Regions from separate parts of the Candidatus Villigracilis affinis genome, predicted to be linked through region 1. Evidence: riboswitches for the same ligand, from Rfam matches in the RefSeq annotation. Region 1 holds a riboswitch; each other region holds the start of a gene.
What was found. Region 1 has a riboswitch for cyclic di-GMP ahead of IPI86_RS22455 (MBOAT family O-acyltransferase). Riboswitches for the same ligand answer to the same signal wherever they lie in the genome.
Positions count from the first base shown of each region.

Region 2: another riboswitch for cyclic di-GMP. It lies ahead of IPI86_RS15615 (choice-of-anchor J domain-containing protein); the one in region 1 lies ahead of IPI86_RS22455 (MBOAT family O-acyltransferase).
Region 3: another riboswitch for cyclic di-GMP. It lies ahead of IPI86_RS18305 (hypothetical protein); the one in region 1 lies ahead of IPI86_RS22455 (MBOAT family O-acyltransferase).
Region 4: another riboswitch for cyclic di-GMP. It lies ahead of IPI86_RS18350 (LamG-like jellyroll fold domain-containing protein); the one in region 1 lies ahead of IPI86_RS22455 (MBOAT family O-acyltransferase).

Region 1 covers NZ_JADJKT010000039.1:235,236-243,260, reverse strand. Annotated here, with positions in the region: gene IPI86_RS22465 (FtsX-like permease family protein) at 1-1,030, shown strand, start outside; gene IPI86_RS22460 (HlyD family efflux transporter periplasmic adaptor subunit) at 1,109-2,236, shown strand; cyclic di-GMP riboswitch class I at 2,307-2,394, shown strand; cyclic di-GMP riboswitch class I at 2,487-2,583, shown strand; gene IPI86_RS22455 (MBOAT family O-acyltransferase) at 2,736-4,121, shown strand; gene IPI86_RS22450 (hypothetical protein) at 4,219-5,247, shown strand; gene ruvB (Holliday junction branch migration DNA helicase RuvB) at 5,318-6,340, shown strand; gene IPI86_RS22440 (DUF2905 domain-containing protein) at 6,416-6,649, shown strand; gene IPI86_RS22435 (hypothetical protein) at 6,707-7,558, shown strand; gene IPI86_RS22430 (DKNYY domain-containing protein) at 7,555-8,025, shown strand, end outside.
Region 2 covers NZ_JADJKT010000036.1:100,243-108,267, forward strand. Annotated here, with positions in the region: gene metK (methionine adenosyltransferase) at 1-953, shown strand, start outside; gene IPI86_RS15610 (S-layer homology domain-containing protein) at 1,083-2,825, opposite strand; cyclic di-GMP riboswitch class I at 3,307-3,384, shown strand; gene IPI86_RS15615 (choice-of-anchor J domain-containing protein) at 3,510-5,549, shown strand; gene IPI86_RS15620 (hypothetical protein) at 5,610-6,080, opposite strand; gene IPI86_RS15625 (choice-of-anchor Q domain-containing protein) at 6,197-8,025, opposite strand, start outside.
Region 3 covers NZ_JADJKT010000036.1:655,870-663,894, forward strand. Annotated here, with positions in the region: gene IPI86_RS18290 (tetratricopeptide repeat protein) at 1-1,660, shown strand, start outside; gene IPI86_RS18295 (hypothetical protein) at 1,780-1,935, opposite strand; gene IPI86_RS18300 (signal peptidase I) at 1,945-3,783, opposite strand; gene IPI86_RS18305 (hypothetical protein) at 3,907-4,302, opposite strand; cyclic di-GMP riboswitch class I at 4,451-4,539, opposite strand; gene IPI86_RS18310 (MFS transporter) at 4,828-6,111, shown strand; gene IPI86_RS18315 (hypothetical protein) at 6,225-7,748, opposite strand; gene IPI86_RS18320 (carbohydrate ABC transporter permease) at 7,880-8,025, opposite strand, start outside.
Region 4 covers NZ_JADJKT010000036.1:683,603-691,627, reverse strand. Annotated here, with positions in the region: gene IPI86_RS18365 (acyltransferase) at 1-1,065, opposite strand, end outside; gene IPI86_RS18360 (uracil-DNA glycosylase) at 1,062-1,703, opposite strand; gene speB (agmatinase) at 1,741-2,565, opposite strand; cyclic di-GMP riboswitch class II at 2,840-2,961, shown strand; gene IPI86_RS18350 (LamG-like jellyroll fold domain-containing protein) at 3,015-8,025, shown strand, end outside.

The sequences.
Region 1 (8,025 bases):
TCTGCATGATTACATGAACGACATCGGGAAATATTTCCGTGCCGATGTCACGCTTGACTTTGACAAACCGTATCGCATTCGCGAGGTGGAGCAATTTGCCCTGCAGAATCCAGATGTGGTATCTGTGGAAGGCTGGCAGTTCCTTTCATTTGAGCTTCTTAACCCTGATGGTACAGTGGCTGAGAACATAAACGTTTTTGCGCCACCCTCCGACAGCAAATTGATCGAGCCGATCATGGTTGCAGGACGATGGATGCGGTCAACAGACGTCCGCAAGCTGCTCTTGAGCGAGAAAGTACTTGATACCTATCCCTCTCTCAAGCCTGGCGACCCCATCCTGCTCAAGATCAATGGCCACGAAGAGACATGGGAAGTCATCGGATTATTCAAATTTGTCGGGCAGGAAGGCGTGTTTGCGTATATACCGCTTGAATACGCCGCTCAAATCACCAACCTGCCAAATCGCTCTTCGTCCTTCCGCGTTGTAACCATGCAGCACGACCGTACGTCTCAGGATTTAATGGCGGAAAAACTGGATCGATTCTTTCGCGATGAAGGATTCAAAGTCCGCAAAGCGGAATCAGGCCTCGCGTCATTGGATAGCGCCCTCGAAAGCCTGGATATTCTCGTTGCGTTCCTGCTCATCATGGCGGTGTTGACCGCTATTGTCGGCGCGATGGGTTTGACCGGTACGATGGGTATGAATGTATTGGAGCGTACACGCGAGATCGGGATCATGCGTGCCATCGGCGCAGACGACCGCGCTGTCATGCGGACCATTATTGCAGAGGGTTTTGTGATAGGAACGCTCTCATTTATTCTGGCAATTGGCGTCTCCATTCCATTCACATATGGGCTTTCCTATATTGTCAGCCTGGCTGTGTTTGAGACTCCCATCGATGTAGTCTTTACGTTCCTGGGCTATGCCATCTGGTTTGGACTTGTACTGCTGCTTTCAGTGATCGGCTCCATTTTGCCAGCGCGCAGCGCTGCCCGCCTGACGATTCGAGAAGTACTGGCTTACGAATAAAAAAATATGTCATTGTGAGGCCGTTTGCTATTTTGCCGAGACTTCACACAGACATTCACAATCCTATAGAAGGTAAACATGAAAAAACAAATATTGAATATCGTTGCATTACTAACAATTTTCTCTCTCGCTCTTGCCGCGTGTGGAACTCAACCCACCGCCGCACCTGCTCCTGCAGAATCTGTGGTGTCATCCAATGAAGTGGTGGCGGAGGGCCGCCTTGAACCGATTCAGGGAACCAACCTGTCCTTTCAAACTCGCGGAGTCGTTGAGGCGATTCTTGTGCAGGCCGGAGACTCCGTCAAAAGAGGGGATGTCCTCGCGCGGCTGACAAATGCGGGTGTGGCCGAAGCGCAGGTCGTCATCGCACAAAATGCCTATGATACCCTTCTCCGCAATGAGAGCGGCGACCGTGCCCGACTTTGGCAGGCTTACATGGATGCACAAACCAAGCGCGGCGAAGCTGAACAGAAATGGGACGATCTGAACGTGGACAACATCGAAGATAACATTGAAGATGACAAGGCCACAGTTGAGGATCGCAGAGAAGATCTTCAGGATGCGCAGGATGACTTCGAAAAATATAAGGACCTTGACGAAGATAACTCCAACCGCAAATCTGCTGAAGATGATCTCGAGCGGGCACAGGAAGATCTCAATCAGGCCATCCGTAACCTTGAAGATAATATCCGCGAACGCGATGAAGTCCGTGCCAGATACGATGCTGCTCTGGCTGTTGAAGCCGAGGCGAAGTATCAATATGAGATCAGCCTCGACGGCCCCAATGCCGATCAGCTTACGCTTGCCAAAGCCAATTTGGATTCGTCCCAGGACACGCTTTCCAACTATGTTCTGACCGCGCCATTTGATGGGATCGTGGCAGATGTCAGTGTGAAGGCGGGTGAACAGGTCACAGTAGAAACGCGTGTGATCAGCATTGCCAATTTCGATTCGTGGGTCATTGAAACTACGGACATTACCGAACTGGAAGTGGTGAAATTAAGCGTAGGCCAGCCGGTGCTGTTTGTGCCCGATGCTCTGCCCGATGTTTCACTTAAAGGCACGATCACCGAGATCAGCCAGGCATTCACCCAGCAGGGCGGCGACATTCTGTACACGGTTCGCATCGCTGTACAGGAGGCTGATCCGCGCTTGAAGTGGGGTATGACCGTGGAAGTAACTTTTATGGAACCTATTCAACAATAAGTTCCATTTTATATAAATAGAACATCTGAGTGATTGAATTTTATTTTTGTGCGTGCAATAATTTAATTGCTCCGAGAAAAGGCAATACCGGGGAAACCCCGGTTGCGCAAAGTCATGGGCCTAAAGCTGAACTGAGTCATGGCAGCCAGACTACCGACAAAAGCAAAGCCGCCAAAAGACGGCGACGCAAAGTCAGAGCGTCTAAAATCAACATACGCATGAAAGTTGTGCAGTTGATCAAGACCGACCGACCTCCGAAAGGCAAAATCAGGGAAACCTGATGACGCAAAGCCCTGGATCTAAAATCATACGCCTTATTTTGTGGTCATGATCGCCAGGCTGCCGAAGAGCAATCTTTTCTCAGGGATGACCATTATTTGAGTCATCCCTGTTTAATTTGGATGTGGAACCGCCTCTCACTTAACCGAAAGCTGGGAGGCGGTTTATTGTTATAATCGCGCCGACGAATCGTCCTCCTCAACAAGGGCGGAAATCTTTTATGGATATAAATTCTCCCAACTTTCTTTTTCTCTTCCTGCCTTTATTCATGCTGGTGTATTTCATCGTTCCCCAGCGCGGAAAACTCATCATCGGTGTTGCAGGCAGCCTGTTGTTTTATGCGTGGGGAAATCTTCCCTATGTTGCCATGATGATGGTTCTCACTCTCTTCGCTTACTTTCTTGCGCGCGGAATTGACCGTTGGCGTGATCAGAGAACCTCCCTGTTCCTGTTGTGGCTCGGAATTCTTGTAAATGTTGCGCTTCTGGTCGTTTTCAAATTATGGACGGGTGTTAAATATCCGCTGGGGCTTTCCTACGTCACCTTTCAGGTGATCGCCTACCTGCTCGAAGTCTACAACAAGGTGTCCGCAAGTGAAAAGGACATGCTGGCTTTTTCCTTTTACCTGCTGCTCTTCCCAAAGATTCCCGTCGGCCCGATCACACGCCACCGACAACTGCGCGAACAGATCCAGAACATTCAAGTTGTGCCGACAGATGTAGCGGATGGTCTTCGTCGATACATCCGCGGATTCGCTAAAAAAGCCTTGATTGCCGATACGCTTGCACGGGTGGTCACACCGATCTTCAAACTGGCATCTCCGACCATTGATCCCTCGTTCGCGTGGCTGGTTATCATCAGCTATTCCCTGCAATTGTATTTTGACTTTTCAGGATATACCGACATGGCCATTGGTCTCGGGCGCATGATGGGATTTCGCTTTCTGGAGAACTTCAACTTCCCCTACATATCCAAAAGCATCGGTGATTTTTGGCGGCGCTGGCATATCTCACTTTCAAACTGGTTCCGCGATTTTGTGTTTTATCCGCTCGAAAGACGGCGCTTGAAATGGATCGGCCAGCCGCTCAACATTCTGATCGTCTTTGCGTTGACAGGTCTTTGGCATGGCCTGACGAGAAACTTTCTCATCTGGGGCCTGATCCACGGAATGGCCTTGATCTTCGAATCCACAGCCCTTGGAAAAAAACTGCGTACGGCCTGGGCGCCTGTTCAGCATGTGTATGCGCTGGGAGTGATTCTGGTTGGCTGGGTGTTCTTTCGCTCGCCTTCACCCGATTTTGCTTTCGATTTCCTGCGCCGCCTTGCAGGCGATACAAGCGGATTAAGTCCTCTGCCATTCGAAGTGACCAGCCCACTGCCGTTCATCGAGCCGACTTTTCTTCTTGCATTCGCTGCTGGCATTTTGCTGGCGCTTCCGTTGGGGAATTGGTTTCAGAGCAAAGCTGATGTTATTTCCAACGATAAGCCTGTTGTGAAATTCTTTTTTCAATTGGTGTACGATCTGGGACTCGTTTTTCTATTTCTAGCAGCGGTCGCCTCCACAGTGAGTGCCACCTTTCAACCAGGAATTTATGGGACATTTTAGTTTCAACATGTTTCGGCCTGAACAGAGCCGCTTGTTCTCTGCGGAGCAGTCGAGTGACCTTGTTTGCCTGCCCATGAAACTTCAGGAGACCGTGTAAATGAAAATGGGAACTTGGGATAAACTCTATCCAAAAATATTCGTCTCTGTTTTCTTTGCCATTCTGCTGGCCCAACTCCTCGGCCCGCAGTTGACAGTCAAAACGATCTCGGACCGTTTTTTTCTGAAGACGGCATTGATCCAGTCATTTAACGGCTTTCGTTATTCACTTGGCGACCAGGTTTTTAATGAAGGGATCGTGGGCAAGGATGGCTGGTTGTTCTACTCGGGCGATTTCAGCATCCACGATTATCAAAAGACATCCCCCGTCAGCAAAAAGAATTTGAAGGAAGTGGAAGCGATCTTGAATCAAATCAACGATGCCGCCATGCGTAACGGCGGGAGCATGCTGGTGGTCATCCCGCCTGATAAAAACACGATCTACCCGCAGTACATGCCCGATGAAATTCCCGTGCTCGGCGAAACCTCGCGCCTTGAACAGTTCATGCAATACATGCAGGAGCATACCAACATTCAAGTCATGGATTTGCGTCCTGTGTTGAGTGAAGCCAGTCAGACCTCACAGATTTACTTCAAGTCTGATGCGCATTGGAATTGCCTTGGGGCGTACTATGCTTCCGCGGAGATCATCTCGATGGTCAGTATCAGCCATCCCGAAGTGCGACCGCGCTCTTTATCCGATTTTGAAATTGGCACAACGATCGATTCCTCGCTCGATATTTCCAAGACGATGGGGCTTGGCTTGCAAGAAGAGACATGGACCCTGACTCCAAAATTTGAAACTAATGTTGAAGTGATGCCCGCGCCGTTCGCCGAAAATAAACAGATGCGCGTTTCGGTCAATTCAGAAACCGACCTGCCCAGTGCGGTCATTTTGCATGATTCGTTTTACAACGAATGTTTGAATCAGTTGATCGAGCCATATTTCAGCAAGACCTTTTCTCTGCATTACGGCACGTCGAAACTTCCCGATTATATAGACCTGATCGAAAAGGAAAAGCCCGACGTGGTCATTGTGGAATTCGCGGAACGGCACATCGAATATTTCTTTAAATTATTGACGGAATAACCGCTTCGCACTTAACCGAAAGCTGATTGCTGTTTATTGATAGACTCTACCCGCAGGGTATAATCTCCTTATGAGCAAATCTTCCCGACCTCTTGACCCTGAATCAAAACCCGATGACCGCGTGGATAACGCCCTGCGTCCGCAAAAATTGGATGACTTGATCGGTCAGGATCAGGTAAAGGAAAACCTATCCATTCTCATCGATGCGGCCCGTGGACGAAGCGAGGCGTTGGATCATGTTTTGTTTTACGGCCCTCCTGGCTTGGGAAAAACCACCCTCGCGCATGTGCTGGGGAACGAAATGGGCGTCAATGTAAAAGTGACGGCTGGCCCCGCCATCGAACGCGCGGGTGACCTTGCGGCCATTCTCACCAATTTACGTGCTGGGGATGTGATCTTCATTGATGAAATTCATCGCCTCGGGCGCGCGGTCGAGGAAGTTTTGTATCCAGCAATGGAAGATTTCTCGCTGGATATTGTCATCGGCAAAGGTCCGTCGGCGCGCTCGATCCGTTTGAAACTGCCGAAGTTCACGGTGGTCGGCGCAACGACGCGGCTGGCTTTGGTCACTGCTCCGCTGCGCGCGCGTTTCGGCGCTGTGTATCGTTTGGATTACTACGATCTGGAAGCCATGAAAAAGATCATCACCCGAGCTGCGGGGATGCTTAAAGTGGAAGCCGATAAGGAAGGCATTGTTGAAATGGCGCGCCGTGCGCGTGGGACTCCCCGTATTGCCCTGCGCCTGCTGCGCCGTGTGCGTGACTATGCTCAGGTCCGCGCGAATGGGATCATCACCCAGAAAGTTGCCCGCGAAGCCCTCGACCTGTTGCAGGTTGACCCTCTCGGCCTCGATGATGTTGACCGCCGTGTTCTGAAGACCATCATCGAAAAATATAGCGGTGGGCCTGTTGGCTTGAATACCATCGCAGCTTCCATCAGCGAAGAGCAGGACACGATCATGGATGTGGTCGAACCGTATTTGCTCCAACTCGGCTTTTTAGACCGCACTCCGCAAGGCCGCGTTGCCACCAAATCGGCGTATGAACATTTGGGGTACACCTACACGGAACAGGGTCAGCAGAGGTTGTTGTAAATATTGGAAGGTTTGCAAGTTGAATAGTTTGAAGGTTTATTTTTTAACTTGTAACTCTGTGAACTTTGAAACTCAATGAACATGGAATCAATAGCTCGTTACTTAATGCTCGGCGGAATCATTCTCTTTCTTGTGGGTGGAGGTGTGTACTTCGCCGCGAAATTTGGAATTCCGCTCGGGCGCCTGCCCGGTGACATCCGCATTGAAGGGGAGAATGGAAGTTTTTACTTCCCTGTCACGAGTTCGATTTTGATTTCGGTGGTTTTATCCATTCTGCTCAATATCATCTCTCGTTTTCTAAAAAAGTAAATTTTGAAGGCTTTCGTAAAGTCGTTTTTTGGAAGCCTGCATTTTCCACGCAAATTCATGAAACGATTCTTCCTCCTTTTGCCTTTTCTCTTTTTTCTTTCTTCCTGTGGGCGTTTGGATACGATCCTGTATGTCCCGCAACAAACCCCTGAAACCTGGCTTCAGATCCAGCCTTATTTGGAATTCAACAGGCTGGTTATTGTTCAGCCGAGTACATCCATCATTGTTTATTTGCTGGGTGTTTTGACCATCGCCGTTGGGTTGTATTTTCTAAAGATCCGCGATGGACAACGCTCCCGCTTCTGGTGGGGAATTGCCCTGCTTCTTTGGGGACTCGGCGCGCTTTTGGCAGGCACAAGCTATGAAGCCTTCAGTTATGCCATCAAGTGCGAAGGCCGCACCGCCTGCCTGTGGACAAGCTGGTGGGAGATCGCCTATCTCATCGTTTCTGTCTGGAGCATTGATGCAATGATGCTGGCCGTTGCTCATTCCAGCGCCGACGGCAAATTGCGGAAGTGGCTTTCCATGTATGCCCTTATCAATGCGGTTTTCTATTTTGGGTTGGTGATGGCGGGGGCATTTATCCCGGTTAAATTTTTGATTTCTTTTGAATTGCTTCTCGTTGTCGCCGCGCCGAGTGTGATCGCGTTTTTCGCCATCAACGGCTGGCGGTATGCCAAATACAAACTGGATGCTGACCTTGTGTCATTGGGTGCTTGGTTGTGGTTAGGGCTTACCATTGCCGCTTATTTTCTCTATCTCATTTCGGGTAATACAGCGGCATTGTGGGCAAATGGGATTTGGTTTTCCGAAAACGATGTCTTGCACATCGGCCTTATTGTTTGGATGATCTATCTTGCGGTTGCGCTCGCCCCGCGCATTCGCGATATGAACAAAGAGATTTTATGAATAACACAAAACGAACCTATCTGATCGCTGCCGCTGTGTTTTTGTGCCTGTGTCCACTGGTGGCGGCTGGCATTGGCTATCTGTATTTTTCCGATATGCCGCCTGGCTCCCTGAGCGATAGCGGATATTATGTCCGCCGCACAAAGGTTTATTTTCACCCCGGCTTTGGGCTTGCGTCGCCATTTGAGATCACAGGTGCAGACCATGACTCGTTTGTGATCCTCGACCAATCCTATGCACTTGATGCCTCGCATGTTTACATTGATGGAAGCCAGATCCCAGATGCTGACCCATCTACTTTTGAATTATTGCAGCATCCCTTTGCCCGCGATTCCAGGCATGTCTATGCCAGTGGTCATGCTTTCAGTGATGACCCTGCCAATTTTGAGTCTCTCGCTGAAAATATCTCCCGCGATGGCAAACATATTTATTGGAATGCTGGGATCATTTCTGATGATCCATCTCAT
Region 2 (8,025 bases), on a different contig from region 1:
GCAGCGATAAAGGTTTTGACGGCAATACCTGCGCCGTGCTTTCAGCCGTGGCCAGCCAGAGCGCCGATATTGCGCTGGGCGTGGATCACGCGATGGAAGATAAAAGCGGTGAGATGAAGGACGTTGGTATTGAGCATGTGGGTGCGGGCGATCAGGGCATGATGTTTGGTTTTGCCTGCAATGAGACTCCGACCTTGATGCCGATGCCGATCTATATGGCGCACAAATTATCGCGCCGTTTGAGCGAACAACGCAAGAGCGGCGTGCTCCCCTGGCTGCGCCCCGATGGCAAGAGTCAGGTAACCGTGGAATATTCCAATGGCAAACCGAAGCGCATTGATACTGTTTTGATTTCCACACAGCACGCGCCTGAGATCTCACAATCTGAGATCATGGAACTCGTCAGCGAGCACATCATTTACCCGACCCTGCCCGAAGGCTTGGTTGATAAAAACTTGAAAGTCTTCATCAACCCGACCGGTCGTTTCGTGATCGGCGGCCCAATGGGTGATGCAGGCGTGACTGGACGCAAGATCATCGTCGATACCTACGGCGGCATGGGCCGTCATGGCGGCGGTGCTTTCTCCGGGAAAGACCCCACGAAGGTGGATCGCTCCGCCGCGTATGCGGCCCGCTATGTGGCGAAGAACATTGTCGCCGCTGGTCTGGCTGATCGCGTTGAAGTGCAGGTGGCGTATGCGATCGGTGTGGCTCATCCGCTTTCGGTGAATGTTGAAACGTTTGGCACCGCCAAGATTGCAGATGAAAAGATCTCGGCACTCGTCAGCGAATATTTTGATCTGCGCCCGGGCGCAATCATCCGTGACCTTGACCTGCGCCGCCCGATCTATCGCAAGACCGCCGCTTATGGCCACTTCGGCCGCGATGATATCGAATTCCCCTGGGAACGCACCGATAAGGCTGAGGCTCTGAAGAAGGCTGCGGGGTTGTAGGAAGTTTGAGTGAATAGGTAATAGGTAAAAAGAAAGAGCCGCGAGAATCTCGCGGCTCTTTTTGCTTCAAGTTCATTTGTTACGGCAAACTAAATGCTCTGACTAAAAAGACGGCCATTTCAGCGCGTGTCACATTGGCATCAGGACAATAGTTGCCGCCGCCGCATCCGCTGGTGACACCTTCGGCCGCGAGTTGCTCGATCCATGCATCTGCAAAGGAACCAAGCGGAACATCCCCAAAAACCGTTCCTGTTGCAACAGGAGGAGCATAAGAACTTCCATGTTCACCACGCAAAAGGAAGATCGCCATTTGGGCGCGGGTGATGGTTGCATCCGGGCAATAGTTTCCACCGCCACATCCAGCAGTGACTCCCTCTGACGCAAGTTGTTCGATCCAATCTGCGGCGAAGGAACCGAGTGGGACATCCGTGAAGACAGTTCCAGTTGCGGCTGGAGGAATATAGGAACTCCCGTGCACGCCGCGCAAAATGAAGATGGCCATTTGGGCGCGGGTGACAGTTGACTCGGGCAATACATCATCGGAGAGGCACTGCATCCGCTGGTGATGCCGGCGTTATACAATCGCTCGATATATTCCCACGCCCAATACGTGGATGGTACATCTGTGAATATGGTGGGAACAGGAGCCATACCTGATATATACACTGGGATAAGGCTTCTGATATCTGTTCCATCCCCCAATTGACCAAAGTCATTCGCCCCCCAACACATGCCTCCGCCGTCTGAGGTCAGCGCGCAGGTATGCCAACGTGCTCCTGTCATGTAACTAACTCCACTCGATAAACCAGATACATTCACCGGAACAGCACTGACGGTCAATGAATTATTTCCCAATTGTCCATTGTCATTATCGCCCCAGCACATCATCCCCCCAGTTGAAGTCAGCGCACAGGTATGATGTTCTCCCGTAGCAATGGAAACCACGCCACTGGGAAGCCCCACCACATCCACAGGCAGAAGGCTTTCATCAGCAAATGTGTTGTTGCCCAATTGTCCAAATTGATTATTACCCCAGCATTTTATGCCTCCAAGCGCAGTTAACGCACAAGTATGAGAACTACCAGCAGCAATGGCAACCACCCCGCTGGATAGCCCAACCACGTTGACTGGGATTGGGCTTGGGTTATTGGAGTTATTATTCCCCAATTGACCATTGCTATTACTTCCCCAACACATCACTCCGCCCGTTGCAGTCAACGCGCAGGAATGCCCTCCACCTACAGCAATGGCAGTCACCCCGCTGGAAAGTCCGCTTACATTGACTGGGGTGTAACCGCCGACATTTGAGTTATTCCCCAACTGACCATCCCCATTACTTCCCCAGCACATCACTCCCTCGGTTGTGGTCAACGCACAAGTATGCCAGTGTCCTGCCGCAATGGCACTCACCCCGCTGGAAAGCCCAAACACACTCACTGGCTCATAAGTTGACCAGAAAGGCGTGATGTTTCCCAACTGCTCCGCGCTATTATCCCCCCAACACAGCACCCCACCCGTCGTGGTCAATGCACAGACGTGCATCCCCCCAGCTGCGATGGCGCTCGCTCCACTGATAAGTTGGCTCATTACTGGAACATGGCTATGAGTCATCATGTTATTTCCCAATTGCTGAGACATATTATTTCCCCAACATGCCACCCCGCCCGAGGAAGTCAGTGCGCAGGTATGGTTCAACCCCGCCGAAATGGGTCCCATCTCACTACCAGCGGTCAGCGGCGCAAAGTCTCCCACTCCATTGGCAACCAATTGAGGAATTTCCCCTGTTTCACTTGCGCCAACCATCACTGGATTCATTAGAAACGACAACAACAAACCGCCCAATATGAAGAGAGTCAAACTTTTATTAAACATGGAAACCCTCCCAGGTTCACTATGTGACAACTTCACTTCCGCCCTTAAATCACTATACGATTTATCAAATCAAATATCAAGTATGGATTGGGCGGTATTGGCTCATAGGTACACAATCCCCACCGAAAACAGACGACTAACAACAGGAGCCGTGAGAACGACTCACGGCTCCTGCCAGTACAGATATTTTGATTTTTCGAATTACGGTGTCGGTAAATTCTTGGCTTTGACGATCAAGTACGCACCCCAGCCGCAATTGACCACAGGTTGCGCAGTTAAGAAAATATCCAACCTCCACTCACTACACGCGGAATTGCATCATTGCGACAATCATTATCGAAATAGATACAAAACCTCGCTGTAATCAGAGATCAGGCGCTGCCGGAAACATTGCAAATTATCACTTGAAATTACCGTCCAAACCTTGTAATATAAAAACACATTTAGAGTTATTTTGCATTTGCTTGAGAGGTAGGGATTCGCCTCGAAATGGCAAACCCATCGCGAGATGGGGACGCAAAGTCATGGGTCTACACGTATAGACCGCCAGACTGCCGAAAGGTTTTTACTTCGGCAGTTTTTAATTTCCATTTACAACCATCACGGAGGTGAAACGAAGAAATAAACCGCTTCTATGCAAGGGATATCGTTTTTGTTCAAATATATATACATAAGGAGAATCTGATGAACAGAAAGATCCTTGCCGTTATCGGCATACTAGCATTGACGATCGCCGTCATGCCCGGAACTGCATCTGCCGCGCCCAAACCAATCGACTACAGCCCGATGGATGCCGGCCCGGTCATCCGTGAAATGCCAGCAACCCCAGATATCATCAGCAACACACCGGAAGATGCGGCAAAAGAGGCGGGCTTTTCGAGCAATACGCCTTATACGAGTTGCGTCCTGGCTACCAAGACCTGGATGCGATTAAACAGTGTGACAGGCGCCTATGGATTTACGAACTATTATCTCGTAGCCGAGGGACCGCTGGCTCAAATTTGGGTGCAAAGCAGTTTGGCATGGCCTGCGGGTGATCCGCGCCCTACCCCAGAAATTACTTGTGAACAAGCCCAGTATATGCTTGGACAGTTTGAGAACAATATGTATCCGAAGGAGACATCCTTCTTCGGAATGCCCGCCGCACATGATGGGGCATATTCCCTGCTTGAAGCCTGGGGATATTTCCCGCCCGGATACTACTCCGATACGGCTGGCCGCCAGGTGGTGTTGGTTTCAAACGTCCGCGATGAGAATTATTTCGATCCGAATTACCCCATCTACATCGCAGGGTTCTACTCACCTTCTTATGAAGCCTATTTTGACCGCAATGTGATGACAATTGATGCCTACGATTGGGTCAATCGCACCGGGCCAAACGGCACACGACCCTATCTTTATGAAGGCGTCTTTGCCCATGAATATCAACACCTGCTGCACAGTGACTACGACTCGGATGAGGAGAATTTCATCAATGAAGGCATGTCGAATCTCGCCGAGTATCTGACCGGGTACGGTATCGCTGTCCAGGGTCATGTGGATGCCGCCGCGGCCAGGCCCGAGAATTCGCTAACGGTTTGGGGCGACCAGGGCGATCTGGAGATATTGACCGATTATGGTCAGGCTTACTTGTTCCAGTATTATCTCCTGGAGAAATATGGCAAGCCGTTCACCCAAGCTCTATTCCATGATGAGGGCAATGGGATCAGCGGTATCAACTCCACACTGGCCGCATTCAACATTCAAAAGAGTTTCGCCGACATTTTCCACGATTGGTCCGTGGCAATGTTGATTAACTCAAAGAACCCCGGCGGCGGGCTCTATCAATTCTATAATGTCGATCCAAAACTGAGCTATTACTTTGCGCCACTGAATATCGGCACACCAGCCGCGCCAAATCTCGAAGCCTTCAATACCCCCGGCGCGCCGCCATGGGGCACCGATTACATTTGGGTCAACGGCGACCCCAAGGCTCTTGGCAAATTCACTTTTAACGGGATCGCTTATAGCACATTCCCAACCGGCTGGACATCAGACGGCGCTGTGATATGGGGCGGTGCGGGCGATTTGCTGGATAATTGGGCCATCTTTGAAACGACGGGCGGCGGTACATTGACCTTCGATACTTACTACGATACCGAAGAGCTTTGGGATTATGGCTTCGTTCAGGTCTCAACCGACGGCGGATACACCTGGGCAAGCCTCGCCAACGCCTATACCACCTCCGATCATGACCCCAATGCTCATCCAACCGTCATTGCCAACCTGCCCGGCCTCACCGGCTGGAGCGGCACATGGGTTAACATGTCTTATGATCTAAGCGCGTACGACGGCCAGAATATTCTGGTTGCATTCCGCTATGTAACCGATTGGGGAACCTACTATGACGGTTGGTTCATAGACAACGTCTATGTGGATGGTACGCTGATCTCCGACGGCTCAAACACCGCGGCTTTCCATGATCTCACCTACTATCTGCCGGTTAACAATGATTACACCGTAACCTTTATCGGCATGAAGACTGTTGGAAAGGGGAATGAGTACAAGGTGGTCAGCATGAAGTTGAACCACGTAACCGAACAGGGCCTCTTCGAACTGAACAAGGTGTTGAAGTGGTCCACCAAGGTTGCCATGCTGGTTACCTTCGATGCGCCGGAAGGCACCACATCCTATGCTCCCTATACATACGACTTCACATATACAAACAAGGGACCAAAGAAGTAGCCTGCTTCTGTAACATTGAGCCTGCCTCGTGTGAGGCAGGCTCTTTTTATTTTGTCATCGTCATGGAACAGGCATCCAAGGTTGTCCGTCCTGGATTTCTCCCGGCGTGACCGGAAATTCAGGCCCGCCGCATTCCGCAACGTTTCCCTTCGTGTCAGATTGATAGGTATAGATCCTTTCATTCGCTTTCAACTGTATCATGTAGCCGGGTGTCAGTACCTGGGCATAGACCATGCCCGGTTGCGGGCAACCCAGACTGGTATCAGACCACGTTACCTCTGTAACATTCACTACTGTGATCTGATCGGCATTGATATTCAATCGCCGGCTCAAGTCATTCCGGGATGCCTGCACGGCAATCTCCTGCGTAGAGGAATGTGTAAGAGCAATTTGAGGGGTGGAGAGAGTCCCGTCGAAGGTGTCAGCAGGCTGAGGGGAAGAAAGAGGCGATGTGTCAACAAAGGTGGGATTCGATTGGCAGGTGGTCAAGACCATTCCCAGTACAAGTGTCAGTTCAATGGTTGATTTCATGGATTCCTCCATGCTATAGACGCCGCCGCGTATTTAAAGTTCATGGGAACAACGCAAATCCAAAAATGACAGCCGCCCAATCCATAAAGGCGACTGTCATTTTTCACTCCTGAAAATTACGGTGTGGGCAAATTCTTGGCTTTGACGATCAAGTACGCGCCCCAGCCACGATCCACCAATTCACTTGGGCAGAACATCGGTTTGCCAGTAACGCTGTCTGTGCCGCATGCGGGGAGCAAGCCATCCAGATAAGCTTGCTCGGCCCAATCAATTCCCCAGTAGCTCGGGTCACTAGACGGGAAGTCTGCAAACAAAGTTCCACTCGCGGCGGGAGGAGCGTAGCCCACGCCATATTTCATGCGCAGACCAAAGATGCTGGCCTCCACACGCGGAAGTTGATTCGCGGGGCAAAACAGCAACGGACTACTCTGGCAGCCTGTGGTCAGGCCTTCCTGATACATACCTTCCGCCCACGGCTGCGCCCATTCGAAACCAGTCCAGTTGTCGCCAAAGATGCCTGTGACGGCTGGCGGGGTATAGCCAGAGCCCATTTGTCCGCGCAGCATGAATACGGCGGATTGCGCACGGTCCAAAATCGTATCGGGGCAGAACATCATCGGGCTGCTGGAGCAGCCTGCGGTGTAGCCCGCATCGTACAGAGCTTGAATATACTTATATAAAGGATGTGTAGTCGGCACATCCACAAAGGTAGTACCTGAAGTGATTGAGCCTTCATATGCCCCAACATCGCATTGAGCGCCTTGTGGGCGAGTAACACCACGTTGATCTAAATTATTAACCGGAGCCGCAGAACAAGTGGCTGTATCTCCTACATCAATTGCAGGAGAGCCTGTGATTAATGCTATTGTTTGTGTAGGGCCGCCATTATCTGCGAGCGAACCAAGGTTGGGATCTCCGCTCAAGGAAGCCGAACACGATGCATCTTCAACCAAATTGTTCTTATTCGTACCGATACTGCCAACAACTTGAACACAATCTCCACCAGAGGTTGAATTAGCAACAATATTATTAGCATAATTCAATGTACTGGTATTATATAAACCACCTCCTGAGGAAGCAGAGTTATTTGAAAAAGTACTATTAACTATACTTAGTGTATTACCAATGTAAACACCTCCGCCATTTGATGACGCAGAATTACCAAAGAAAGTGTTGTTTGCTATGATGGAAGCATTTCCACTCTGTGAATAAACCCCACCTCCTTCCAAAGTAGCTATGTTATTTGAAAACGTGCTATTTTTTACAGTCATTGTACCGCTAGCACCAGAGTATAAACCGCCGCCCCTGGTACCTGAATTGCCAGAAAAAGTTGTATCAGACACTGTTAACGTGCCAAGGTTATAGATGCCTCCACCTGGATTTCCAGCAGTGTTAGTTGCAATGACACTACTATCAATTATTAAGACACCGCTATTATTATAAATACCGCCGCCTGAAGCAGATGTTGCGACATTGTTGGAGATGGTGCTATCAGTGATCGTCATTGCTCCATAGTTCCAAATACCTCCCCCGGAAGCGTAGGTTGTCGTAGAGTTACCAGATATCGTGCTGTTTGATATTGTCGCAATAGCGTTATAGCTGATAATACCGCCGCCTACCGGATTATTTATTATGGAACTATTCGTAACTATTAACATACCACCCCAATTTAGAATACCACCACCGCCATTTCCAGTACCGCTACTGCCCGAAATTGTACTGTTGTTAACCGTCAATGTTCCATAATTCAAGATGCCACCACCGCCAAACGCAGGGGATTTCCCTTTCGTAATTATCAGGTTATTCAAATTGGCTATAATCCCAGAATTGATAGTGAACACTCGTACATCAGCTCCCCCATTGTTACCAGTATCACCGCTTATCGAAATTTGTGATGCCAGAGAAGAACCATCAATCGTTAAATTTTTAGAGAGGGTTAAATCAG
Region 3 (8,025 bases), on a different contig from region 1:
GTTGGTGAATGGAATGCCGTTGGGAATCGAACTCGCCGCAGCCTGGGTGCGGACTCTCACTTGCGACGAAATTGCAAAAGAGATCGAGAACGGCTTGGATTTTCTATCTGTCTCTGCAAAGGATCTGCCGCCACGTCACCGCTCCATGCGCGCAGTCTTCGACCATTCATGGAAATTGCTCCCCGAAGAAGAGCAAAACGTTTTACTTCGGCTTTCTATTTTTCAGGGAGGATTCTCGCGCGAGGCGGCGCAGCAGGTTGCAAATGCGACTCTCCCAGCGCTCTCGGCGTTGGTCACAAAATCATTGATCCGACGAAGTGGGACAGGGCGGTACGATCTGCACGAAATCATCAGACAGTACACTCTTGAAGAATTGGAGAACCATCCTAAAGTTAAGAAAGAAGCGGCGGCTCGTCACGGTCAATATTTCATGGCTTTCTTGAGTCAACAGGATGTGCCTTTGCGAAGTTCCATCCAGCGCGAAGCTCTTACTGAATTAATCGCCGATGTTGACAATATCCGCAGTGCGTTGGAATGGGCGCTTGCCCACAAAGAATTTGCATTGATCGAAATGACCATGCGCGCCTATTCGACATTTTTGGATACATTGGGCTGGGCACAGGAAGGATTGGATTATCTCGGGCGGGTGAAGGATGTTTTGGAAACGAAGTCATCGCTTTCCAGAACGGAGCAGGTGGCGTTGGCGCATGTGCTTACATCCCGTTCGCTATTCGCATTTCGGATGGGAAAATATGAACAAGCACATACCATGCTTACCCGCAGTCTTGAAATTCTGCGTTCCATAAATGAGCCTCGGATTCTAGTGGAAGCGGTGACCTTCATGGGAATCATCACGATCATTACAGGTGATCTTGTTGGCTCATCGAAACTATTCATGGAAGGGCTACAAATTGCCAGGGATATTAACGATCAATGGTATGAAGCTTTATGCCTGACTGAGGTGGTTGGCATCAACCTTATGACAGGCACAGCAAATGACATTCACAAACAATTTCAATCCGCTGTGGAAGCGTGGCGCAAAACAGGCGACCAGCGATTCACTGCGTTTGGACTCACCTCGCTAAGCCTGGGCGCGATGGCGGCACGTAAATACGATGATGCTTACGCAGCATTGGAAGAAAGCCTGGCGATCAATAGTTCAATTGGAGATCGTACGGGATTAGCAAATTCATATCGCGGATTGGGGCTGGTGGAACAGGCACAGGGAAAACATGCGGAAGCGCTCGGCTTGTTCCGCTCGAGTCTGCAGATCTTCACCGAACTTGGTGCCCGTTGGGATATGGCACGACTTCTTTCGGAAATGGGGCAAAGCACATTTGCCCTGGGAAATGATTCAGAAGCCAAACACCTTTGGCACGAGTCCCTGCGGCTCTCGATGGAAACCCATGGAATGATCACCGCCATGGAAGCGATCGTTGGCATTGCCAGCGCGCATGCAAAACACGCGGATCATCAGTATGCCCTCCAACTGCTTCTGATCTGCATTGATCATCCTGCTATCATGCAGGAAACAAGAGTCCGCGCTGAAAAAATGGCCGCTGAATTGAAAGAGAAATTAACTTCGAAAGAAATTAAGTCAGCAAAAATCTTTACCAAAGACAACCCACTCGAAGCAATTGTAAAAGAAATATTGAAGTGAGCTTAAAAAGAAACACGATAAAAATGTGCAGCACTGATACACCGTCGGGGAGGAACAGGCATTTTTTTCAGCGGCAGGTTGCAGGTCGGGTTTGACGCGGGTGGTAATTCGTCCAAAAACTATGCGGGTGTCATCGCTTCTCCAAGATTGAATTGCTGTACGGTCCCCTGCAATGACTTGGCCATCTCCATCAGTGATTGAGCCGAAGCAGTGACTTCTTCAACCTGCGCGCTCATCTCTTCGGCAGATGAAATGAATTTCAAAAAATCAAGCAAGGAAGGTTTTTACAACTTGATCTTTCGTAACATTTCCGTCTCCGGCTGAGTCATCACAAATTCAATTTCACCTGTATGAATGACATATTCAGGTTCTTTTTCAGCAATTGACCAATTCTCCCGAATCGTATTTTTCCCGTAATTGACAGCAGGCTCCAACACCTCATTTTGAATTGGTTTTGGCCTTCTACCATTCTTTCTATGGACATTCGTCCAATGCCTTTGCATTTTTAGCTGTACAGGTTCTTTCACAGGCAGGTTATATTGTTCAAGATCAGGAGCAGTTCTTAATGCCTCATCATGGCTCGACTCGTTTTCGACGATACCCTTCCTCCCCATGCTGATCACGTAGCGATATGTCACCCTATTATCCTGCACAAAATAATAATGCAGGAAATTGCGGGTCATGTGAAGAATCATGGTCCCCTGTCGTTCGGCAAGTTTGGCAAGATTATCCATACTGGTGACATCGATCAAGGCGGAGGTAAATTCCAGGCTTTTTTCGTGAACGTCCACTATCATTGAGCCGTAGCGTAAGCGAATGAGCGCCTCTTCGTTTTGACGGGTCATATTAAAGATGGACAGACCCATGATGGCAAGCCCACTAAATGAAATTCCTAATCCAAGCAGGGAAAATAAGCGAATAAAGTCAACTGTAGTCTCCCATCCCAGCAAGGACAAAGTACTGGCTTGCATGCTGGAGCTATTTGCAAGACCCTCTTTCGTTATGCGCATGGGGTCTATTTCATCATTCGTATTGGCAAGATAGAGATGCACTTTGTCATACTTGAAAGCAAGTGTGGGGTCAAATGTGTCAGAGATCACTTGTCCTGAAACGACAGCAGTGAAGGCAATGTTTGTAACGATTTCAACGGTATAAGAGTTTGTGCGCAGCCCTGTTTCTTTTTCAACCAAATTTACTAATGTTTCCAATTGACAAATATCCAAGGTGGCCGTACCGAAATATGGATTACTGCTGAATGCTGTTTGTGGAAGTAATGGGATGGTACGCTGCCAGCCGCTCGGCTGATCTATGATCCGTGCAAACATTTGCTGGCTGCCCGATAAACTTTGAAGCTGATTCCCCGTAATATTATAGGCAAGCCCAATATTGAGAAAACATGCCAGTCGGGGGAAAACAGGTTCCCCGCTGCGTACCATCCCCGTGTCATAAACTCCGGGGGATCCAGTCGCAGTATAGGAGTAGATACCATCCTGTTGATACGGAATGGTATCTGCCGTACGCGTGGCTGGCCGGGTGAATGCAAAAATGGCCAAGCCAAGAAACCCGATAAACAGGGTCCCCAGCAGGTATAGCATGCCCTCAAGCATTCCACCTAACCCGATTGATGAGCCATTCTTTCCCTTTTTGCCTTTTGATGGTTTGGTTATCAGACTGGACATAAAAATACCTCCCAGTAAAACAATGGTGAGTGACAGGTTAAGGGGTTTGCGAAGCCACTGCATTGCCAAACCCGCTTTGGGCAAGTAAGCCAACTGTTTGCCGGTGATTTCTTCAGGGGTGGGCTGGGATGCATCAATCCACGAATTATTATCGCCTTTTATTACGAAATGTCCCTGCTCAATGCCGACGATACGGTGAATCACATATGCGCCCATTTCTGCATCGCGATAAGTGACAACGTCACCAATTTGGTATGTTTTTGCCCTGCGAACAATGACCAGGTCACCGGTATGGTAGTTTGGCTCCATGCTGATGCCATTCACCATTACGTAGGATGCCTGTCCACCAATTTTGGTCGGGGCGAAAGTAATCCAAAAAAATATGAGTCCCACAAACAGGATGAGATTGAAGAAAATGGATGACCAGCGCTGGGTTTGTTTCATAAGATGCTTACAGGAGCATGTGTGAATTTGAAAGTTCGTTTATTGTATTTATGAAGATAAGGCCTGGCAAGGCCAGACCCTATCTTCATAATGAGCTATTCAAATGTCAGTGTCATACGGATATTACGGGTCGAGGGTGCTGCTGGCGACAATGTTCAGTGCGGTAACATCAATAAGGTTGAGAGCGCCATAGGTGCAGGTAACTTCCATGGACGGGGCGACACCAGCTACGAGGGTGCAATCTGTCCAGGCGCCGCCTGTTGCGGTCTGAAGTTTTGCTATGGCAGCAATAACTGTCCCGCTGCTGGGGGCGACGTCGAAGGTGATCGCGTCGACCAGGGTTGGGTTGGTCGTATCCAGATCATATACGATATTGGTTACTGTGTAACCAGGAATTACATTTGCCTTGTACCCCGCGGCGCTGTCTGGTACGGTATTCGTTGCGGCGAAAGCGTACACGCTTCCCGCGGCAACGATTACGACAAGAACGATCAACAGAATTTTGAAATTGCGAAACATGGCTTATCTCCTTTTGACAAATCCGATTCTCATCGGATCTGCGCTAATGAAGCGAACAGCGTTTTTGAAAAACGATCAAGCCATTTGATTAAAAAGACCCGGCTTATGTTAAGCCAGGTCAAATAATCACGTGAGGTTTCTTGTGGTATTCGGCGGCCTGGCGGTCATGGTCACTTGCGTGACGTTAGACCCATGACTTTGCGTCCCTGCCTTTAGACAGGTTTGCCTTTTCGTTTTTCTTATCTACAGTATAGTCATACGAGAAGTTTACCTCAATCGTTCCGGTACTTAAATCACTTGCGTAAAACTACTCATTTTGTTCCTGGCTATAAAAAGGGATTACCAGAATTCCAGGACATAACCGTCATTGTATCGGGGAGACTCTGCACTTTGGGCAGAAGCAGGCCCAAGGTTCGTCACGATCGGGCCGTATTTCGGCATCCACATTCGGGGATACAATGTCATCTTCAAATGAATTGAAAACGAACCATCAACCATGGAATAGTTTTAGGAGTACGTGAAATCATGAGAAAGCCCATCATTGAAGATACCGCCAAACCCGTTGAACCGATCCTCTCGAGTTCTCCCCCGCCCTCGGATGGCAATACAACCTTCGTGGCCATGCGGCATCGAAATTATCAATTGTATTTTGGCGGACAGTTGATCTCGAATATCGGCACATGGATGCAGGTCATTGCGCAGGGTTGGGTGGTGTATCAACTCGGTCATTCAGAGTTGACCCTGGGACTGGTTGCTTTTGCTTCGGCAATTCCCACGCTGATCATTTCGCCGTGGGGCGGCGTGGTGGTGGACCGTGTATCACGCCGCAACCTGTTGATGATGACTCAATCCGGCGCGATGATTCTGGCGTTTGCATTGGCAGCCCTGACATTTTCAAATGTGGTTCAAGAGTGGCATGTGATTATTCTGGCCGCCCTATTGGGCGTGGTCAATGCCTTCGATGCCCCGGCGCGTCAGGCATTTGTTCCTGAGATGGTGGGAAAAAAGGATCTTCCGAATGCCATCGCCTTGAATTCGATGATGTTCAACAGTGCACGCGTCATCGGGCCAGCGATCGCGGGGATGATGCTGGCGGTGATCGGCGCAGCCTGGTGCTTTACATTGAATGGAATTTCCTTTTTTGCAGTGCTTACCGGATTATGGCTCATGAAACTCCCTCCGCATCAACGCCGACAACAGACCACTTCGCCGTGGCAGCAATTGGTCAGCGGCTTGCGCTATGCGGCTGGCACCCGTGAGATCGCCGCATTGATCCTGCTCTCGCTGGTCTTCAGTATATTTGGTGTTTCCTATTTCACGATCCTGCCCGCATTCGTAGAGAAGACTCTTCATCAGGGAGCGATCGCCTATGGTTGGGTAAATACAGCGTCTGGATTGGGTGCAGTCATGGGAGCCTTGCTGTTGGCGAATCAAGTAAGCCATGGCAGGCGCGGAAAGTTATTGGTCATTACCAACATTGCGTTTCCGCTGATCCTTATCGCGTTTGCTTTCGTGAGCAGTTATCCGCTTTCGCTTTTGCTGGCATTTGGTCTGGGGATTGGCTTCATGGTCCAATTCACCACGATCAACACCCTCCTTCAAACCCGCGTGGAAGATAGCTTTCGCGGACGGGTCATGGGGTTATATACGCTGACCTTTTTTGGTTTCGCACCGTTCGGCAATTTGATGATCGGTGCACTCGGTGAAAAAATGGGATTGGGGTTCGCAATGACCCTGTTCGCAATTTGTTCTCTGGTTCTCTCACGCGTGGTGCTGACAAAGATGCCCGAAGTTCAAAGTCTACCGTAGACGGGTAACGTAATTGAACGCGGGCGGCAGAACGACATTGCATAAGCTGAGTTATTAAGAAAAATCAGCCCCGAAAGAATAATTTCGGGGCTGGTCATGTTTATATCGATTCTTTATCTTTTGAATTTTTTACCCGTGGCGAGTTCAACGCTCTTATACGCGCCGTCGTAGATGCCGATGCTTTTGTTCTTGACGATGCAATCGCAGAACATGGCGAGCAGGTCATCGGCTTCGGTGAGGAGGTCGATGGCTTGCAGGGTTTGCGGAATGGTGCGGGTTTCGACGGTGCTGTCGCCGATCTCTGCGCCGCGGATGGCGCCCCACATTTCATGTCCGCCGACGCGGGCGTTGAAAATTTTGGGAACGGGATAGAAGGCGAGTTCGCTGGGCTTGGTGATCATCACATCCATGACGCGCATGAGATAGTTGGTGGCATAGACCGCGTGGAAGGTATTGTCGTGCAGGAAGATGTGCAGACCGTGCGCGGGCTTCTTGCGAATGCTGTCTGTGAATTCTTTGGTGTCTTCCCAGGTGAAGTGCGTGTTGATCAGGTCTTTGTGGTGAGCAAGTTGTTCCTGCAGCCAAACCCAATTGTCTTTGTGGTCGCCGAGGTTGATGAAGAGCGCGATCTGGTCTTTCTCGATCATTGGGACAGCGTGTTCGATGATGGCTTTGAAGAGTTCACGCTGCGCGCCAGCGCCGCCCATCGTGACGAGGAAGCGGCGGGGTTCTTTTGCATTCATGCGGGTGATGCGATCTGCGCAATCGACTTCGATGTTCTCGACGAGTTCATGGTCAACGTGATGACCTGTGAAGAAGAGCGCGTCCTGCGGGACGGGCTTGAGGACTTTGCCTTTGTCGTCAAATCCGCGCATGGCACGGAAGCCGTAATAGCCTGACGGAGATTGAACCGCGTGCTTGGCGCCTTCGGTGAGTTGGAAAGCCATCGGCCAGTTGTCGAACATCATGTCCACCACGTTGGTCATGCCGCCCGCGACAGCGCCCATCGCTGTCCACATGTGGGAGGTGAGCGTGGGCATATCCGATGGAAGCGCGCCGTAAAGATTATTGAACAGCTCGCTCATCTTGTAATCTTTGACTTCGGTCTTGAGGAAGCGCCACGGCCAGGTGCTGGTCATGTAATTGAAGAGCGCGTCCAACCCGGGGAGAGTTGGTTCGCCCGTGGTGAGAGATTCCCACACGTATTTATCGAACCACGGATAACGCTGTGAGATGCGCGAATATTTGCTGTAGTTGGTATTGCACCAGTTGATCACGTCTGTGCTGATGCCGGGGATGCCGAGCAGATCAAGCCAGTACGGAGTGAAGCCCATTGCCTTTGCCGCAGAGACACCCGCCATGGCGATGCGGTAGTGACCGAATCCCATGCGGATGGTGCTGACGATGACGCCGTTTGTTTTATCGAGCGGCTTGCCATTTCCATTGCGGACGATATTCTTGAGGCCAAAGATACCTGAATCGTAAGGATGGTCTTCGACGGTAAGATTGAATTTTTCATTGGGGTCGTAATTGAATTTCTTCGCCAGCATGGCCTTCCATTGATCTGCTGCGCGGGTTTGGCGTTCTGTGATGGGGTTTCCGTATACCTCGTATCGGCCATCCTTTTTCTGTAACATGATGCACGTTCTCCTTGAAATTAAAATGATTGCATGGAATGACCGTGGACGATGGACAGCAGACTACGGTCTATTGTCCATCGTCCACGGTCTATTATCCAAACGGTCAGGCTTTGTGAACCTGGATTTTACTATCCTTTGACACCGCTGCTGGCTACGCTCTCTACAAAGAAGCGTTGACCAAGGATGAAGACGATCAGCGGCGGGACAATGGCAATTGCTGCGCCTGCCAAAATGAGATTCGGCGTATCGGATGCACGTCCGCGTAGCACGTTGA
Region 4 (8,025 bases), on a different contig from region 1:
CAGCAGGGATGTGATGACAACTGTCAGCGCGCTGTAGGCGACGTAGTATTCCCATCCGCGAACTTTGGCTTTGACCATGATATCGAGCAGGGTCAAAGCCACGGGCATATGGAATAGATACATCGAGTAGCTGTACTTGCCGAAGAAGACCAGACCGCCGTTTGCAAATATTTTTCGGATGAGCGAGGCCTCTGCGCCGCTGGTGAGGAAAATGATCATCGCGGCAGAGGAAAATGCAAGCAGGGTGTATCCGATGGTGCCGAGCGGAATGTTTCTGTAAAGCGGATGCGGCCCCGCAGGGCTGGCGATAAATGCCAGATACAGGAACAAGATCATCGTCACAATGGAGGCGGGCAGCGCCAAGCGTTTGACCGTTGCCTGCCAGTTTGTGGGCGTGATGAAGAAGATGGCGGTCAATGCGCCCAGTGCCAATCCTTCGAGACGGGTGAATGTGTTGTAGAAAAAGATGACGGGCAATTGTTCCGAATCGGGCGAGAGCAGAGTGGCCACGGTGCGCACCAGCAGGGAGAGGATGACGATGCCCGCGCTGATCCACGTCAGTAATTTTTGATTCGTCATGCGTACGATGGCGGGCCAGATCAAATAGAACTGTTCTTCAATGGCTAACGACCAGGTAACGCTCAAATAAGCAGAGGGATAAATCGAGAACAGGTACAACCAATTCTGTTGATAAAGCAGGAAGGTTGGCAAATAGGGGATGGTGGTGTCGGCTGTCTTTGCCACGGCGGGGACGAATTTCACTGCGATGAGGAACAGGGCGAGCGCCGCATAGTACAGCGGAAAAATGCGCAGCACCCGCCGCGCATAGAAGTTCTTGTAATAATTTTTTTCGTCTTTGGCTTTCAACAAAATGGATGTGATCAGGAAGCCCGAAAGCACAAAGAAAATATCCACGCCCATCCAGCCGACCAGTGACAGGCGCGTGATGAAATGCAAAAAGCCGTTGGCAGTGAAATAATCGGCTCGTTTTAGAACATGATGCGCGATGACAAGCAGGATCGCGATGCCTCGCAATCCATCCAATTCCTTCGAGCGGTCATTCATGAGGCCGCTGTCTTCCCGGTCAATTCGTCATATTTTTTGCGGACTTCACGAATATCATCCCACATTTGGGCTTTGGGTGAGCCAGGCTCTTTGGATGGATTTCGCAGTAGATAGGATGGGTGAAAGATCGGCATGATCCAGCGGCCCTGAAGCTCGGTCCATTTTCCGCGCAGGGAGGTGATGCCTGTCTTGCGCAGAATGGAATAGCTGGCCACGTTTCCCGTCAGCAGCATTACGAACGGATCAATCAGTCGGATGATCTCAAAAACATACGGGCGATAAAAATCGGTTTCGGTATCGGTGGGTTTGCGGAAATTCTTTCCATCCTCACCGGGCGGCATGCGAAAAACGGAATTGGTGATGTACACATCCTGCTCAGGGTCGAAGTTCGCGGCTTGCAGGATCTTATCAAGCATCTGGCCTGCGCGCCCCACAAAAGGCTTTCCCTGAATATTTTCCTCGGGTCCCGGCGCTTCACCGATGATCAACAATTTGGCCTTCGGATTGCCGCGGCTGATGACGATATTGGTACCAGCCTTTGCCAGCGGATCGTCACTCATACGTTTCATCACACTGAATAATTCTTCAAGCGATGAATATTGTTTTGCGCCCGTGCTGGATGAATCAGATTGAGACATAAGCGGTTTCCTTATGAAAGAGGATGTAAGCCCGATTCTACCTCATGAGCATCTTTGCTACGATCTCTTTGAAAACCTTCGCCGCCACCATCTCGGTCATATTCAAGGGATCCCGTGTTGGGTTCAACTCCACCACATCCGCGCCGATAATGTTTGCCTGCAGTGACTGGATCACGCTCAATGCCTCACGTGTGGAAAGCCCGCCCGGCTCCCAATGCGAAATGCCGGGCGCAAATGCAGGGTCAAGGCAATCCATGTCAAAGGTGATATAAAGCGGTGAATCGAAATTTATGTTGAAAACATCCTGCCAATTTTTCATCGTCAGCACTTCCACGCCGAAGCGATTCGCCTGTTCGCGTTGATGTCCGTTGATGGTGCGAATGCCCACCTGCACCAGGCGTTTCGCCAAACCCGCTTCCATGATCCGCGCGAACGGGCTGGCATGTGAATGCGGATTATCATCAAAGTTATCGTACAAGTCGGGGTGGGCATCGAAATGCAAAATGCTCAAATTCGGATGAGCTTTCGCAGCCGCCTTCACCAGCGGATATGTGACCGAATGATCACCGCCGAATGCCATGACCTTCAACCCCGCTTCATACAATCGACCTGCGGCCTGCTCGGTCTCAATGGGCATATCCGCCTGCGACGGTGTGATGTCGCCAGCATCCGCGAAGATACTATCCGCACCGAGATAGGTTTCATCTTCCGTCCACTGATTGGACGAGTCGCAGAAAAACGCCTCACGGATCCGTTGCGGAGCCAGCGCCGCACCACGCATGTAGGATGAGTTTTCATCGAATGCGACGCCCAACAAACCAATGCGTGTGTTTTGTTGGGGGAAGGGACGGAATGTTCTCATGGTTTAGACCTTTTTCGACAGGATTCGTTTCTTGTATGCTCATTTTACTCAACAAATCGCTTGTAGGCATCGTACCCATGAAGGCAAGGATGGCAATCTATTCACTTTCCGCCTGGTAGACAGTTTTGCGGCTTGGAAAAGCTTTTCAGACAGCCAAATCGCTCCCAAAACGGTTATGACATTTGATTATTAAACCGGGAAGAACTACCTAATTGAAATCAGTTTGTAAATCTGTATACTAATACAAATCGCCTTGCATTTTTGCAAGGTTGTTGAGTCAATTGGCTGCGATGATTCAGGGATCTAATTTGGTCGCTTTACCTTCATGCTCCGAAAGTAACATACATGGAAGGGAATATCCTTGAGGAGCAAATAGCGAAACCGGCCTAATGGCTGGTTTTTTTGTTTTCAGATATAAACTATCCTTTATGTTCTAAATAGGTGGAGGCATGATGAACAATCGATTCCAAGCTCGTGTGTTTTCTTGCATTGCGATATTAAGTATGCTGTTTAGTGCTTTAGGTATTCCAGTGCAAAGCGTGCTGGCTGCCCCTGCTGGAACAGCCTTGCAATTCAATGGTACGAATCAACATGTTACATTTGGAAACACCCGCTCTATTCCAGGTACACTGACGGGTACTCCTGCTTGGAATACATTAGCCAACTCCAGGCTGGGCAGTTCATCGCTATTATTTAATGGGACCAGCCAGTATGTGACGTTTGGTGCCGCACCAGAATTAGGTGTTACAAACTTTACCCTCGAAACCTGGTTTTATTGGCAGGGCGGTGGAACAACTGGAACCACAGGCGGGGGAGGCCTGACCGCGGTTTATCCTTTAATTACCAAGGGACGTAATGAGGCCGACGGTAGCAACGTGGATGCGAATTATTATCTTGGGATCCAGGGCGGAAAACTGGCGGCTGATTTTGAGGATGCCGCCACGGGGGCGAATCACCCCATTATCGGGTTGACCACGATAACCACAAACGCATGGCATCATGCCGCGGTAAGTTACGATAGTGTCAGTGCAGTATGGACCTTATACCTGGACGGTGTTGCAGATGGAACATCGGATCTAGGCGCCAATGTCCTCCCACGCTCTGACAGCATACAGCATGCTGCCATCGGTTCTGCGTTGACTTCTGCTGGTACACCCGCAGGATATTTTCAAGGAAGGTTGGATGAAGTGCGTGTATGGAATGTCGTTCGTACACAGGCCGAGATCCAGTCAGGTATGAATTCTGAAATCTTAACTCCAACCAGTGGGCTGATTGGTCGTTGGGGTTTAAATGACGGCTCGGGTACAACCGCAAGTAACCTGAACCGATTGGGAGTAACATCTTTTACACTCGAAGCCTGGGTAAAGCGCGCTGCCGGTGGACTTACCATGAGCACAGGCACGAACGGCTTTGACGGGGGCGGTGGTCGACCGAATGGTATTTACCCCGTTCTCACCAAAGGCATGGGGGAGGGGGAGAATCCGGCCAACTTGAACACAAACTATTTCATGGGAATCACCGCCGATGGGTTTGTAGGCGTGGATTTTGAAGATACTGCTGGGGGCGCAAATCATCCAGCTTGGGGAACTACGTTGGTCCCCGTCGGTGAGTGGCATCATATTGCGGTTACTTATACAGGTTCCTGTTGGTCAATCTATCTTGATGGCAATCTTGATGCATTAAATGCCGCTGTTGTGGCATGCCCAAATGCGACTCCGGAATCCACCAGTTACCAGCATCCCGGTTTGGCGGCCGGGATAAATTCTGCCGGTGTGCTTGGCGCAGGATTCTTTGCCGGTACAATCGATGAGGCTCGAGTCTGGAATCGTGCATTACCTCAAAATGAAATTCAAACAAACAGGTTTGTTGAACTCGCCAGCGGCAGCGGCTTGCTTGCGCGTTGGGGGTTAAATGAAGGCACGGGTACGATTGTCAATGATTCAGCCATCCCCACTGCGGAGAATGGCACACTGGTAAATGGCCCGACCTGGGTAACAGGATTTCCGGATAATATCCCTCCTGCTGCGCCGACGGGTTTAACTGCCAGTTCATATAGTAGAAACGTCAACCTGTCCTGGACGGCCAGTTCTGATTCTGACTTTGCCGGGTACAACTTATACCGGGGCACAATCGCGGGGGGGCCATATACAAAGGTCAATGTTTCCCTGCTGACTTCATTAACTTATCTGGATGCAGGCCTGACCAATGACACAACCTACTATTATGTCCTGCGGGCGGTTGATACATCCGCTAATGAGTCGGTTGATTCCGCGGAAGTGGATGTAACGCCTTCTCTTGCTCAAGGGGCGGCACTGCAATTTAATGGAAGCAATCAATACGTTACGTTTGGAACGGGCAATTCCCTTGCGTCGCCTGTTTATACGATCGAAACCTGGTTTAAACGCACAGGTGCAGGTGTTGGCGTCACGACCGGCGGCGGTGGAATTACATCTGCCATTCCTTTGATCACAAAGGGAACGTCGGAAAGCGAAGCTGCCGCTGCAGATATTAACTATTTCCTGGGTATTGATGCGTCCTCTGCTGTGCTGGTGGCCGATTTTGAAGAGGGTGCAGGCGGGGCTGCTCCAAGCCTGAATCATCCGATCTCAGGAACAACGGTCATCGTGAACAATACCTGGTACCACGCCGCAATGACATATGACGGGACAACATTGCGGATCTACCTGAACGGGGTTTTGGAAAATTCGTTAACAGTGGGTCAGCCCGTTGCCAGTGCAACGACTTCCCCAACTGCCTTTGCAACTTCCATTCGTTCCAATGGCACTACCATTCAGGGATATTTTGCTGGGGTCATGGATGAGCCTCGTATCTGGAATCGCGCTCTGACCCTTTCAGAGATCCAAACAAATATCAATTCGCAATTGACAAGCGGAAGCGGCTTGAGCGCGCGTTGGAGCATGGATGAAGGCGCTGGTGCCGCGATTGCCAGCTCTGTTGGTACGTTTAATGGCACACTGACGAATAATCCACTTTGGGTTTCTGGTGCGCCATTCAATATCGTCATCGGCGCACCTATCGCGCCAGCAGGATTAAATGCCACAGCGACATCCGGTTCCAACATCAACCTGACATGGACGGATAACTCGAATAACGAAACCAGCTTTGAGATCGAGCGCGGAAGCGATGCGGCTGGTCCATTCAGCGCATTGACCAGTGTTGGCACCAACATAACTACTCATGCAGATGGAACCGTCAGCCCGCTTACACAGTATTGTTACCGCGTGCGTGCAGTGAGCGGAGGCGGACAGTCTGCTTATAGCAATGTGTCGTGTGCAAACACTCCGGCAGAAGGCGGAAAGGCGCTGAAACTCGGCAATGCCAGCGCTTATGTGGTTTTCCCGACTTCATCCAGCTTGAATACGCCTGCCTATACCATCGAAACCTGGTTCCGCCGAGATGGAACCGGTATCGCAACCACCACCGGCGCTAACGGGACTTTTATTGAGCCCATGATCGCAAAAGGTACCGCCGAAGTGGAAAACGCCACTGCGGATATCAATTACATCTTTGGCATCAACCCAGGCGGGAATACACTGTGTGCAGACTTTGAAGAAGCCGCCTCTGGCACAACCCCCGGTCTGAACCATCCCATTTGCGGAACGACAGCGATCCAAAACGGGGTTTGGTATCACGCCGCTGCAACCTATGATGGAACAACCTGGCATTTATATTTGAATGGAATGCCCGAAGCATCCTTAACCGTGAGCCAGCCAGCCAACGATATGAATATCGCCCCCGTTTCACTTGGCACATCCATTCAATCGGATGGCGCCACAACCCAGGGATTCTTCAACGGCACCCTGGAAGAGGTGCGTATTTGGAATTACGTGCGTACCCCGTCGGAAATCCTTGCCACGATCAATGCTCAACTCACCACGGCGCAGGCCGGGTTGATCGCCCGCTGGGGCTTGAATCAAGATACCGGTACGGCTATTAATGGATCTGCAGGAACAAGCGTGAATGGCACGATCAACGACAGCGGTTACAGTTGGGTTACGCCGGGCGCACCGTTCAATATCAATTTCAGCATTCCCGCCGCACCCAGTGGATTAAATGCCGCCGCCTCCTTTGGCAATCAAGTTGACCTCACCTGGACGGATAATTCAAGCAATGAGGTTGGTTTTGAGATCGAGCGCGGGACGAATATTGCCGGGCCGTTCAGTTATGTGGCAACCGCGGGGTTAAACGCCACCTCCTACTCCGATGGCACTGCCCTGCCGCTCACGCAGTATTGTTACCGTGTGCGTGCGATCAATGCAGGTGGACAATCTGCTTATAGCAGCGTTTCCTGTGCCACCACATTGACGGAAAGCGGCGCGGCTTTGAAATTAGGCAGTGCAAATGCTTATACAAAATTTGCGAATTCGGCCAGCCTGAATTCCAGCACCTTCACGCTCGAAACCTGGTTCCGTCGCGATGGCGCGGGCATAGGCACTGATACCGGGACAGGCGGCATTGCCTCCGCGATTCCTTTGATCACCAAGGGCACAGCCGAAGCCGAAAATGCAAACGCCGACATCAATTATTTCCTCGGCATCGACTCTGCTACCAATACATTATGTGCAGACTTTGAAGAAGCCGCATCTGGAGCCGTGCCCAGCCAGAACCATCCTGTTTGTGGAACGACTCCCATTGTCAATGGAACCTGGTATCACGCCGCAGCCACATACGATGGCACAACTTGGAAGCTGTATCTCAATGGCCTGTTGGAAGCATCGCTGGTGGTGGGTCAGCCTGCGAATGCAGTGGGTATTCCCCCGGTTGCCTTGGGTACTTCCATTGAGTCAAATGGAAACACCACGCAGGGATATTTCAATGGCTCGCTGGATGAAGTGAGAATATGGAATTATCCACGCACCTTGGCGGAGATTCAAGGTAATGCCAATGCGCAGATTTCAACTGCCCAAACCGGCTTGCTTGCGCGCTGGAGCCTGAATGAAGATGCCGGTACAAGTGTCCATGGCTCGGCGGGTACCACAGTGAATGGTTCGGTATTTGGAAGCGGCTACAGTTGGATTACTCCCGGAGCTCCATTTGATCTCGTGCTTGTAGCGCCTGCTGACCCCACGGGGTTGAGCGCCACTTCGTCATCGTCTTATCAAGTCGATCTCACGTGGACGGATAACTCAAATAACGAGACCAGCTTCGAGGTTGAGATCGGAAGCGCTGTTGCGGGTCCGTTCAGCCCATTGACCACGCTTGGTCAAAACGTCACTACAGTTGCAGATACAAATGTTTTCCCTGCCATCCAGTATTGCTATCGCGTACGTGCCACGAATGCCGTTGGTCCATCAGGTTATAGCAACGTCTCTTGCGTTACCACACTTGCTGAAAATGCAAGCGCATTGGATTTTGGCACCGCGCATTCCTACGTTACTTTTGGCGATGCCAATACCCTCGACATGGCGCAATTCACCCTTGAGGGCTGGTTCCGCCGCG